4 regions of the Moritella yayanosii genome follow, and region 1 is predicted to be linked to each of the others. Evidence: predicted binding sites of a transcription regulator. Region 1 holds the regulator's gene; each other region holds the start of a gene.

Region 1 (3,219 bases):
TAGAGTCTGACTTTGCAGAAAATGTTGTCGTAAACGCCAAACGTCAAGAAGTGTTTATTAAAGAGAACCGCGTTATTTTTTATGATAATGTGGTGGTGACTCAAGGCACTATATTAATTCATGCTGATAAGCTAACGGTATTAAGTCCTGGTGGCAAAGGTACTGAAGTGATGATAGCGACAGGTAACGTAGCCACTTTTTATCAAGAGCTTGATGACGGCAAAAAAATCTATGCTGAATCGAATGAGATCCGTTATGAACTCAGCAAAAAACGGTTAACGTTAACAAAAAATGCCCGCTTACGTCAGGCTGATAGCGAAGTCAAAGGTAACAAGATCATCTACCAAATTGACAAACAAGAATTGATAGCCGAAAGCGGGGATAATGAATCAGATCGTGTGATCACCATTTTCACCCCTGAAAATAACAAAACTAAGTAGAGTAAATAAATTCATATGGCGCGTTTAAAAGTATCACACTTAGCAAAAAGTTATAATAAACGTAAAGTTGTTTCTGATGTGAGTCTCGAAGTTGAATCAGGCCAAATTGTTGGTTTACTTGGGCCCAATGGCGCAGGTAAAACCACCACCTTTTACATGGTGGTTGGCTTAGTTAAGCGAGATCATGGACAAATCTTCATTGATGACCAAGAATTAACCCATGAGCCAATGCATATTCGTGCACAACAAGGTATTGGTTATTTACCCCAAGAAGCCTCAATTTTTCGTCGCTTATCGGTAACTAAAAATATCATGGCAATTTTAGAGTTGCGCCCAGAGTTAAGCCGTTTTCAGCGAAAAGAGAAATTAGAAGAATTACTTGAAGAGTTTCATATTACCCATATCCGCGATAGTTTAGGGATGAGCTTATCTGGTGGTGAACGCCGCCGAGTTGAAATAGCCCGCGCACTGGCAGCTGATCCTAAATTCATTTTATTAGATGAACCCTTTGCGGGTGTTGATCCTATCTCGGTTGGCGATATTAAAAAAATCATTCAACATCTGCGCGACCGTGGTTTAGGGGTATTAATTACCGACCATAACGTACGTGAAACACTGGATGTATGTGAATACTCTTATATTGTCAGTCATGGGCACTTAATTGCGTCTGGCACTTCAGAAGAGATTTTATCCAACGCAAAAGTGAAAGAAGTATACCTTGGAGATCAATTCCGACTATAGTTTGATATTGATACATAGCCGCATTAAGGAAGAGAGAGTAGTCGTTAGATGAAGCCATCATTACAACTTCGTATGAGTCAAACTCTGGCAATGACGCCACAGTTACAACAAGCTATTCGATTATTACAATTATCGACCTTGGAGTTACAGTTAGAGATCCAAGAAGCGTTAGACAGTAATCCGCTACTGGAACAAGAAGATCCCAACACCACGCCGTCAAATGATGCAGAAAGTAGTGACGCACACAACGCGGATAACGCGGATAATAATGACGCGATTACCGATAGCAGCCAAATCGAAGTCAGTGATGCCCTCGCCAGTGATTCCATCCCTGATGAACTGCCTACTGACAGTAATTGGGATGACGTCTATACCCCACAAATACAAAATCACAGCGGCGGCAGTGCCGGTATTGATGGACTTGATCAGGTTTACCAAGGTGCAACCAGCGAAGGTTTATACGAACATCTTATGTGGCAAATGGAATTAACCCCATTTACTGATATCGATCGCGCCATTGCCGTCGCTATTATTGACGGCATCGATGATCATGGTTATCTCAATCAAAGCTGCGAAGAGATCCTGCACAGCGTGGTTCTCGGCCACCAAGAACACGATGATAATAACGAAGATCAACTGGAATTAGATGAAGTCGAAGCGGTATTAAAACGTATTCAACATTTTGATCCTATCGGTGTAGCAGCCCGCTCACTACAAGAATGTTTATTGATCCAACTTCGACATTTGCCTAAAAATACCCCTTGGTTATCAGAATGCCAACAAATAATTCAATCCCATATGGATTTATTGGGCAATCGCGACTACCGTCAATTAAGTCGTAAAACAAAATTAAAAGAACCACAACTTAAAGAGATCATGCAATTAATTCAGAGCTTGGAACCAAGACCAGGTAATGTGATTGATCAGTCGGAAGGGCAGTATGTTATTCCCGATGTATTAGTCAAGAAAAAAAATAACCAGTGGATAGTCGACTTAAATCCTGACATTGTGCCAAGATTAAGAGTGAACACTGAATATTCTCATCTGTCGACTGGTAAGCGTAATAGTAGCGATGGGCAGTTTATTCGCGCTCATGTGCAAGAAGCAAAATGGTTTATTAAAAGCCTAGAAAGCCGTAATGAGACATTATTAAAAGTAACAAAGAGTATTGTTCAACGCCAAGTAGATTTCTTTGAATATGGCGATGAAGCCATGAAACCTATGGTACTGAATGATATTGCAGAAGAAGTCGAAATGCACGAGTCGACAATTTCGCGGGTAACAACGCAGAAATTTATGCATACACCACGTGGTATTTTTGAACTTAAGTTCTTCTTTTCAAGTCACGTCAGTACGGACAATGGCGGTGAATGTTCATCCACCGCGATTCGGGCATTAATTAAAAAGTTGGTGGCGGCAGAAAATGCCATGAAACCACTAAGTGATAGCAAGATTGCTGATTTACTTGCTGCTCAAGGTATCAAGGTGGCTCGACGTACGATCGCAAAATACCGAGAAGCACTGAGCATACCACCATCTAATCAGCGCAAGAGTCTTTTATAGCACTCACCCTACCTTCATAAGGGAGACATATATGCAAATTAATTTAACCGGTAGACATGTAGACATTACAGATTCACTGAAAGATTACATTGATAGCAAGTTTTCCAAATTAGAGCGGCATTTTGAGCACATTAACAATATTCATGTGATCTTAAATGTCGAAAAATTACTGCAAATCGCAGAAGCAAAAATACATCTAAATGGGGGTGAAATCTTTGCCGTACATGAACATAACGACATGTATGCTGCAATTGATGGCTTACTGGATAAGCTCGACCGCCAAGTGATTAAGCATAAAGAAAAATTAATTCGCCATTAATTTTAGTCCACAACAAATAACCTAAAGGAAAAACCCTTTTCCTTTAGGTATTCATGTTCCTGACATAATTAAAACATATCATATCCAAATCAATTGCGGGATAATGAGCACATATTTTATATCGAGGACAGAGTAAAAATTAGCCAGCTAACTTTT
Region 2 (3,219 bases), 150 kb from region 1:
TGGTTACTGTTTTAGCCGCTTTATCAATGCTAACGACTTTATCGTTGACAAAATATTGCACGCCGTTGTCATCATAGTATTCTGGCGAGGTCATCATTAAGTCATCAGCGGTTTTACCACTGAAGTAAGCACTTAACTGTACACGATCATAAGCGAGACGTGATTCTTCACTGAATGTGGTGATTTGCACTTCATCCATTTTTCCTTGTTGAATAAATTGATCAATAAAATGGTGACCTACCATGCCGTTACCGACAACTATAATTCTTTTCATGACATGCTCCGTTATGCGCTTAATTCTTGATTTTTTGCCGCTTGCTCTAGATCTCGCCAGCTAAGTTGCTCTGCAAGAGAGACAACTTTGCCGATCACAATCAGGCTAGGGCTTTGTAATTGGTGTTCAATCGCCAGTTTTGGCAAGGTAGCTACAGTGCCAACGAATTCTCTCTGTTGTGGTGTCGAGCCGTTTTCTATCAAGGCAGCAGGAGTATCACTGGCTAAACCATGACTGATCAGTTGCGCTGAAATTTCCGTTAATTTACCCAATCCCATATAGAACACTAAGGTGTGTTCTAGGTGCGCTAACTGCGACCAATGTAGGTCTAATTGGCCATTTTTTAGGTGTCCAGTAATAAAGGTACAGCCCGTTGACAGACCTCTGTGGGTTAACGGGATCCCTGCGTAGGCGGTACAGCCCGATGCTGCGGTGATACCAGGCACGACGATTGTTTTGATATCGTGGGCATGGAGCACCAGTAGTTCTTCACTACCGCGGCCAAATACAAATGGGTCACCGCCTTTAAGGCGACAAATATTAAGACCTTGTTTGGCTTTATCAACCATGAATAAATTCAATTGGTCTTGTGGAATACAATGGTCTGCTTTTTTCTTACCGACATAGATCGCTTTGGTATGGGGTGGAAATAACGCTCTAATGTCGTGGCTAACCAAGTTATCAAACAAGATCAGATCGGCACTCTCAATCGCCTTTAAAGCTTTTAGTGTGAGTAACTCTGGATCCCCCGGACCTGCTCCTACTAATGCGACTTGACCTAGCGTGCTGTTATTTTTTGATTGCGCTTTGGTAATTAATTCAACTGTCATGACTCACATCCCTGTAGTACTGCTCTGTACTCACTAACGCAAAGACAATGCCAACTCTTTAATTCAAGTGTTAGTTATTGATATTTAAGTGTTTGTTTATATACATTGATTTGTATAAGGTTTTTTAGATGATTAAGTAGTGTGATGTTGCACCAGTTTTTTCATTCTCGCACAGCCATGGTGCAGCTAAGGCTGAGTGGTTGCGGATAGATGTCGTTAAAACGAGGGGGTGTGGGCAATAGGCAGGAAGATCTCTGTGTTTATGCAGGTTAAGAAGAACATCATTCTTTTTATAGGTGTTTAAAGTAAGCTGGCTTGGTTATTGCTCACTTGTCTTGATAGAGAATGTATTTATAAAAATAAAACAATAAACAATGTGCTGAGCAATTCAATGGAGACGTCTTATGATTTTCGGACGCAAGGATCAAAAGCCTATTCGCATTGCGGATAAACAGATTAAAGAATGGAAATATACAACGTGTGGATATTGTTCTACAGGTTGTTCTATCGAGATCGGTGTTAATGAGCAAGGGAATGCAGTTGCGAGTCGGGGCGTGGCTGACGCTGATGTAAACAGAGGTAAGTTGTGCATTAAAGGTATCTTTGAGCATGAGTTATTTGACGCAGCAGGACGTGGTAACCATCCCCTGGTGCGCGATCAAATTCATGAGCCGTATAAAGAAATAAGTTGGGATGTAGCACTCGATACCATGGGCGAAAAAATTAAAGCGATTCAAGACCAATATGGTAAAGATGCATTTGCCATTGTCTCTACAGGGCAGTTATTAACGGAAGAGTTTTATACCCTAGGTAAGTTAACGCGTGGTTGTATTGGTACCAATAATTACGATGGTAATACCACCTTATGTATGGCCTCTGCCGTATCGGGTTATAAACGCTCATTTGGTTCGGATGGCCCTCCTGGCTGTTACGATGATTTTTCGCATACCGATTGCCTAATTGCCTGGGGTTCTAACCTGCCAGAGCAGCACCCCGTTATTTATTGGCGGTTAAAAGAAGCCAAAGAACAGCGCAACTTCCCGCTTATCGTGGTTGATCCGCGAGTCACTATGCTGGCGCAGTTTGCCGATATCCATTTGCCGATTAGTCCTGGTACCGATATCGTTTTACAAAATGCTTTAATGCATGTGATCTTAAAAGAAGGCCTCGAAGATAAAGACTATATCGAAAAACACACCAATGGCATTGAAGAGTTAAGAGCCTGTGTCGCCGATTTTGACCCGACATCAGCCGCTAAGATCTGTGGTATCGATGAAGATACTATCCGTCATGTGGCCCGTTTATTTGCTAACGCAGGTCGTGCCATGAGTATCTGGACCATGGGCCTGAATCAAAGTACCCATGGCAGTGACGCCATCACGGGTTGTAATTCATTATCGCTGATCACGGGTAATATTGGTGTTCCGGGTGGCACTAGCTTATCTATTACTGGTCAATGTAATGCGATGGGCACACGTGAGTGGTCTTCTTGTTCTGGCTTACCGGGTTATCGCGCATTAGAGAAAGAAAAGGATCGTAACGATATTGCTGAATTTTGGGGCATTGACCCAGAGTTCTTCCCGAAAAAACGCGGGTTAGCACAAACCGATATTTTTCCTGCGATAGAAACAGGTCAAATTAAAGGGCTATGGCTGGTGGCGACCAACCCAATGACCTCGATGCCGAATACTTCGCGTATTCGTAAAACATTAGAGAAGTTAGATTTCTTAGTGGTGCAGGACGCTTATCAAGATGTAGAGACTACCCAATACGCGCACATGTTTTTACCTGCTGCAGTTTGGGCCGAGAAAGAAGGGGTCTTCACCAATACCGAGCGCCGCGTTAACCGCGTCAGTAATGTGCAGCCGCCAAAAGGGAACTCTAAATCTGACTTCTGGATCTTCTCTGAATTATCGAAGCGTTTTGAAAATGGTAAAAAAATAACCTTTCCTGCCACGCCAGAGGAAGCATTTGAAGAAATGAAAACGCTGTCCAAAGGTGCTGACCGTAATCTTGATATTTCAGGCATGACTTACGAAAAAATCGAACAAGCCCGTGGTCTACAGTGGCCGTATCGAGAAGGTGCCACGGACAATGACGAAGGCGCGCGTTTAT
Region 3 (3,219 bases), 1.7 Mb from region 1:
ATCTTGATTGAGGTTATTGGGTGATCTCCATCGATGTTATTAGGTGATCTCCATGGTGGTTAATATGCACACAGCGTATAAATCACAATTGAATAGCGAAAAAACATACTTTCTGAGCTGATTAAAGGCCTTACTAGGGAGCATATGACAATGACATAATTTAGCAGAGGGAATGACAGCATCTTCGTCACTCTCTACAAACTTTCGTAATATGAGTCTCTCCGTGAATAACATCTATATCATCCCTGTATTTGACGGCAAATTAGCTGTCTTCACAAAACCGAAATAGGTATCCATTAGGGTCTTGCACAATGAAACTCAGGTACACACCTTCAATTCATCAGTAATTTCCCTATCTAGACACAATAACGTTCAGTTAAATACTAGCAACATTAACCGAGTTTGACGGTTCATTAACAGTTACCTTTTTTTGCCTGACCTGGTGGGCAAAAGCGCCCCTTTGAGTCATGACTGTCCTTTGTACTCACTTTAATTTTCACGTTATCAACTTCCCCCTCAACACGAGTGAGCTGACAGCCACTGAGTACCAAACAAGTACATACCATTACGATCATAATTTTCATAAACCAGCCTAATCTTACTTCGTTTTATATGTACTACTAATACTAGTAGAAAGATGCCACTAAAATTAACTAAGCAAACACAGGTCTAAAAAAGCTACGCTCATAACTTACGATACAATTTGTCTCTTCTGCGAATTGAAAAGCTTTTATACACTCTTGATCATCAAGTGATTTAATTCGATATACCTCGTAAGCGGCCAAACTTGGAAACGTAAATAACGCCAATGCAATATTGCTTGCACCTTCCGATGGTAAAAAGTAACCATTGTGCTGACCACCAAACTTCTCAACCAGTGGGATCCACATTTTAGCGTACGCTTCAAAATCTTTAACCTTTGAAGCGTTAATCACATATCTCAAATAACAAGTAACCATATATACCAACCTCCTTTTAGTCATGTTTATGCTATCCAGTGTACTTAACACCATTTAAGTTTCAAACATAATTCTTATACACTGTCTTCCGGTTCAACAACCAAAATGCGAGCGTCACCTTTTGGATGCGCTGCATTATTCTACGATCAATGATGTTACGACAACGCATTCATGCTGGAGTCGACTGATCAGATAATTTACGCTGTGCAGAAGTCTTAACATGGGTGACATACAGCGGTAAACCGACTAATAACAAGCCACCTGTTAAGTTACCCAATACGGTTGGAAGTTCATTCCAAATAAGGTAATCCATTAACGTGAAATTGCCACCCATGATCATAGAAAATGGGAATAAAAACATATTGACAATCGAATGCTCAAAGCCCATAAAGAAGAACAGCATAATAGGCATCCACATCGCCAGCATTTTACCCGTCGCAGAGGTCGAAATCATCGCACCGACAACCCCCATTGATACCATCCAGTTACACAACATGGCACGAATGAAAATAGTAAACCAACCCGCTATGCCATACTCTTGATAACCCAGAGTCCGAGCTTCACCGATACCGCTCACTTTTGCCGCCAACGCACCGCCGTCGGTATTGTAACCATAGGTTAAAATGAAAGAAGCAAAAAAAGCCACGAGCAACGCACCACCAAGGTTACCTAAAAATACCAATCCCCAATTACGTAAAAGTAGATTTTTGGTACAACCTGGACGTTTATCGATGACTGCCAAAGGCACAAGAGTGAACACTCCGGTCAACAAGTCAAACTTCATTAAATACAACATAATAAAACCGACTGGGAATAAGATTGCCCCCAGTAATGGCTGCCCAGTTTTAACAATCACGGTGATCGCAAAAAAAGCAGCTAAGGCTAAAATAGCACCAGCCATAAAAGCCCGAACTAAGGTATCCCTAGTAGACATAAATATTTTTTGTTCACCGGCATCGACCATCTTGGTCACAAATTCTTTTGGTTCAATATAAGACATTTCATACTCCCTGTAGTGTTAATTACACTACAAGTAGCTATTTTGATGCCAACTTATAAAATATATTATTATTCAACTACATACGATCAACCCCACCCCTTTTAATAGAGTTACAGCACCAATCAAGTGCAACAACGCCCATAAATTGCTCACAAATAGGTATATTTAGTGTGTTAGCTCAAACTTTTTCAGCCTCTATACTTATACACTCGATGAATTAAATATTACCGCTATATTCATCCTAGATATTCTTTTAATTGAGCTATGATCGGCGGTATTGTCGGTGCACAGACGCTAGGTACAGCTTCAATATCAAACCAGTAGCACTTGGGTAATGCCGTTCACTTAAGGTGAACGGCATTTCTTTTTTTCACGGGATACCTATCCTTTGAGCATTTCAACAACCTTGGATATTTCCTCTCTCGCCGATTTGGTAAAATAAATTGCTTGGCAGCCTGAGTAATATTCATTGTGTACTTAGGTATATTCCCTGGAGTACAAAATGATAATTGAGTTAGCTCATGAATGATGTGCATCGAAGCACCATGAAAACTTAATTGATTTGGGTGGATGTCATCGAGTGATGTTGCCATTAGCACCATCTGATAGCGTATTAAATTATACGCAAGTAATATGCCCCATAACTCTTGCCTAATGAGTTCTGGCTGATTACTTCGTAAAGTAAATCGGTTGTCTAATAACGATTGTTTCATTTCTCTGAATCCAAGTTCAATTTCCCAACGATGTGCATATAAATCGATTATATCAGCTGGCGGAAAACGCATTGGGTCTGTCATCGATGTCAGGATCTGGACATCTTTCCCTTTGATTTTTCTTGTTAATAGACGAGCTTCCATTGTCTTTGGTAGTTCAGGGAACTTTTTGCGTGATTGAGGTGTAGTTGTTAGTTTGATGAGTTTATCTTGTCGTCCAAAACTTCTAATCACTTCATATTGAGTGTTCTTTTTAAGCGGAATTAACCAGTGACGCATCTCACCCGTTGTTTGCCAACGATGCAACAAACCTAATGAATAAAAGCCTCTGTCGAATAATGTCAGGCTGTGATCAGGGGTATTATCAATTAATCCTAAGGCAAGATTCATCTCGTTAACTTCAACGCTATCAAAAACACTGTTTGTTAATAAATGGCTCGTTAGTTCCATCTGACATACCATGCGAACTTGAGGGTAACTTGCTTTACCATGTTGAGAGCCCGTTCTAGCGAACCCTTTACTGTTTTCATCAGTATCTGGCGTTCGC
Region 4 (3,219 bases), 2.6 Mb from region 1:
TTGACATAAGGCACCAGCTGTTCAGACATGGCTTTATAGCTTAAGAACTGGTTGTTCTCATCACGTTTCCACGAACCTGCATGCACTTCATAGATACTAATTGGTGCATTAATCGCATTGCGTTCTGCACGCTGCGACCACGCTTGTGCAGGAGATTGTTGCCATACTGCAGATTGTGCTTTGGTTGGTACACATGACGCAGTCTGCGGTGGTAGCTGCATTGATGATGCGAACGGATCCGCTTTTTCTAAACGCTCACCATCTGCGGTAATAATGCTAAATTTATAATTGTTATCGTGTTCAGAGTCTGCGATATCAGCAATAAATATTTCCCAAATACCGGCAGCTGGGTGCTTACGCATCGGATGACGTGTTGTATTCCAATGGTTACAGTCACCAATTAAGCTTACTGACGTGGCGTTAGGAGCCCAAACTGTAAATCGTACGCCTTCAACATTGTCTGTGATTGTCCAATGTGCACCTAGATGACGTTGTGCTTGCTCTAACGTACCTTCGCTAAATAAGTAAATGGCGTTGGCATCAAGTGTCGATGAGAATTTATAAGGGTCTTGCTCGACAACAGTTGCAAATGGATAGGCGATCGTTAATTGATAATCTGCATTGTATTGCTTGGTTGTTAGGCTAAGGACAAACAGATCACTGGTACCGATACGTTGATAACGCAACTGCTGGTTTTTGTCTTGATAAAAAACTTGCTGTGCACCGGGGATGAATACTTTGAGTTGGTATTCATCTTCACTCACTTGGTGTGGACCTAAAAAAGCAAACGGGTCATAGAGTTTACCTTGGTTAAGGGCTTCTATTTCTTGGTTAAAGCGATCTTCAAAACGAGTCGCTATTGCTGGTGTAGTTGAAATGTCACTCATTATCCATCCTGGATTAAATGTATTGTTAGCTATTTATGCAGTACGTAATGTAGATACAACGCTGTTATCAGTACCGAAAGAATTGGGTAAGTATAAGTCTGCTTTATGATCGTTATGCCACTCGTTACTGTTAATTAAGTAGCGGAAATGAAATTGTTTATTTTCTGGTAAACGAACCTTAGTGCGAAAGACTTTATCTTTTTTGATGTATTTCATTGGTAAGGCCTGCCAATCATTAAAATCAGCAAACAACTCAACGGTATCGTCACTCATTAACGCGTTATTCGTGTCGCAGGCGAATTCAAACGTGATATCGGCTTCGGCTTTAGTTTTAAAAAAACGCTTTTTTAACATTGTATCATCCTTGTTATATGTCGTAGCTCTAATAACTTAAGCCAAGTTTCGTTTACGTACCAAAATTTAGAATTGCTATCTAAATGGGTATTTACATGTAGGTATTGTCATCGGTATTTGAGCTGGTTTAAAGTTGTTAAAAGATGCTTTGCGATCGGCTTCACACTTGGTATCTTTCATTCATAACGGATGTTCGTTTCTGATGTATGGGCAACCATTTTTATTTATACTAATTTAAAATTAACCAATTAGTAGTATTAATTATCTGGACAGATGAGTTGAGGGCCATTTACCTTAAAGTGTAACAAAATAACAAAACACATTAACCACCTTATTGAGGGTATATAATTGTGTATTTTGTTGTTTTAAAATTACATAAATGGCCATATTTAGCCAGTTACTTGCTTTTAAAGTCCACATGTCGTTATTAAATGACGTTCAGCTTCACACTTTTGATCTCCGTCACATTACCTCGCCAACAACATTGATCTACATCATCATTATCTCCTAAGTAATACCTCAAAATACCTACATAATAAATATATAGGAATAATTATGAGCAAAGTCAGACTGGTTATTATTGGTAACGGTATGGTTGGCCACCGTTACATTGAAGACTTAGTAGAAAAATCTGCAATTGAAGATTTTGATGTAACCGTTTTTTGTGAAGAACCCCGTGTTGCCTACGATCGTGTCCACCTCTCTTCTTATTTCTCTCACCATACTGCTGATGAATTATCATTAGTAAAAGAAGGTTTCTACGAAAAGAACAATATTAATGTATTGATTGGTGAACGTGCTATTAATATTAACCGTTCACAAAAAATAATTTATTCAAACACTGGTCGTGAAATTAAATACGACAAGTTGATTATGGCGACAGGTTCAAAACCTTGGGTGCCATCAATTAAAGGTAACGAAAGTAAAGACTGTTTTGTTTACCGTACCATTGAAGATTTAAAAGCCATTGAAGCAACAGCTAAACGCAGTAAAAGCGGCGTTGTTATCGGCGGCGGTTTATTAGGACTTGAAGCTGCTGGCGCATTAAAAGCGTTAGGTGTGCAAACACATGTAATTGAGTTCTCGCCAGTGTTAATGGCAGAACAGCTAGACCGTGAAGGCGGCGAGCAACTACGTAAGAAAATCGAAAAGCTGGGTGTGCAAGTGCATACCAGTAAAAACACCTTAGAAATTGTAGCTGAAGGTAAAACTGCACGTAACACCATGAAGTTTGCCGATGGTACTGAACTTGAAGTTGATTTCATCGTTTTCTCAACGGGTATTCGCCCTCAAGACAAACTGGCACATCAATCGGGTCTAGCAACGGGTCGTCGTGGTGGTATCACCATTAATGACCATTGTATTACCAGCGACAATGATATTTATGCAATCGGTGAGTGTGCGTCTTGGAATGAACAATTCTTTGGTCTCGTTGCACCAGGTTATAAAATGGCCCAAGTTGCGGTTGACCATTTGTTAGGTAACGACAACGCATTTGAAGGCGCAGACATGAGCGCTAAGCTGAAACTGCTTGGTGTAAAAGTCGGTAGTATCGGTGATGCTAACGGCCGTACGCCGGGCTGTAAGAGCTATGTATACCTGAATGAAACAGAAGAAGTATACAAACGTATTATTGTTTCAGAAGACGGCAAGAAATTACTGGGTGCAGTATTAATCGGCGATACATCGGATTACGGTAGTCTATTACAATTTAAATTAAACAACATGGATTTACCTGAACATCCAGATAGCTTGATCTTACCTGCACATGCGGGTGGCGATAAACCAGCGATGGGTGTGGATTCATTACCAGAGTCTGCAGTTCTGTGTTCTTGTTTTGATGTAACCAAAGGCAAAATTGCTGCTGCAGTTGCTGATGGTCATACAACCATGGCGGAAATCAAAGCGGTAACGAAAGCGGGTACTGGTTGTGGTGGTTGTGTTCCACTTATTACTCAAGTACTGAATTCAGAATTGG

Evidence for each region. Region 1 encodes sigma-54, which starts transcription at its own class of promoters, with help from an activator protein. Its sites were predicted from a motif close to GTTGGCACGNNNNTNGNNT; they were not measured.
Region 2: the regulator sigma-54 is predicted to act here: its motif matches at 1,414-1,432, upstream of MORIYA_RS16015 (molybdopterin oxidoreductase family protein).
Region 3: the regulator sigma-54 is predicted to act here: its motif matches at 1,994-2,012, upstream of MORIYA_RS07495 (formate/nitrite transporter family protein).
Region 4: the regulator sigma-54 is predicted to act here: its motif matches at 1,630-1,648, upstream of nirB (nitrite reductase large subunit NirB).

What each region holds. Positions count from the first base shown of each region.
Region 1 covers NZ_LS483250.1:3,313,957-3,317,175, reverse strand. The annotation lists gene lptA (lipopolysaccharide transport periplasmic protein LptA) at 1-440, shown strand, start outside; gene lptB (LPS export ABC transporter ATP-binding protein) at 456-1,181, shown strand; gene MORIYA_RS15385 (RNA polymerase factor sigma-54) at 1,230-2,744, shown strand; gene hpf (ribosome hibernation promoting factor) at 2,776-3,063, shown strand.
Region 2 covers NZ_LS483250.1:3,459,127-3,462,345, forward strand. The annotation lists gene nirB (nitrite reductase large subunit NirB) at 1-274, opposite strand, end outside; gene cobA (uroporphyrinogen-III C-methyltransferase) at 286-1,104, opposite strand; gene MORIYA_RS16015 (molybdopterin oxidoreductase family protein) at 1,509-3,219, shown strand, end outside.
Region 3 covers NZ_LS483250.1:1,644,760-1,647,978, forward strand. The annotation lists gene MORIYA_RS20900 (hypothetical protein) at 414-584, opposite strand; gene MORIYA_RS07490 (NIPSNAP family protein) at 654-959, opposite strand; gene MORIYA_RS07495 (formate/nitrite transporter family protein) at 1,129-1,959, opposite strand; gene MORIYA_RS07505 (IS4 family transposase) at 2,301-3,219, opposite strand, start outside.
Region 4 covers NZ_LS483250.1:742,994-746,212, forward strand. The annotation lists gene glgB (1,4-alpha-glucan branching protein GlgB) at 1-887, opposite strand, end outside; gene MORIYA_RS03270 (isoamylase early set domain-containing protein) at 921-1,241, opposite strand; gene nirB (nitrite reductase large subunit NirB) at 1,797-3,219, shown strand, end outside.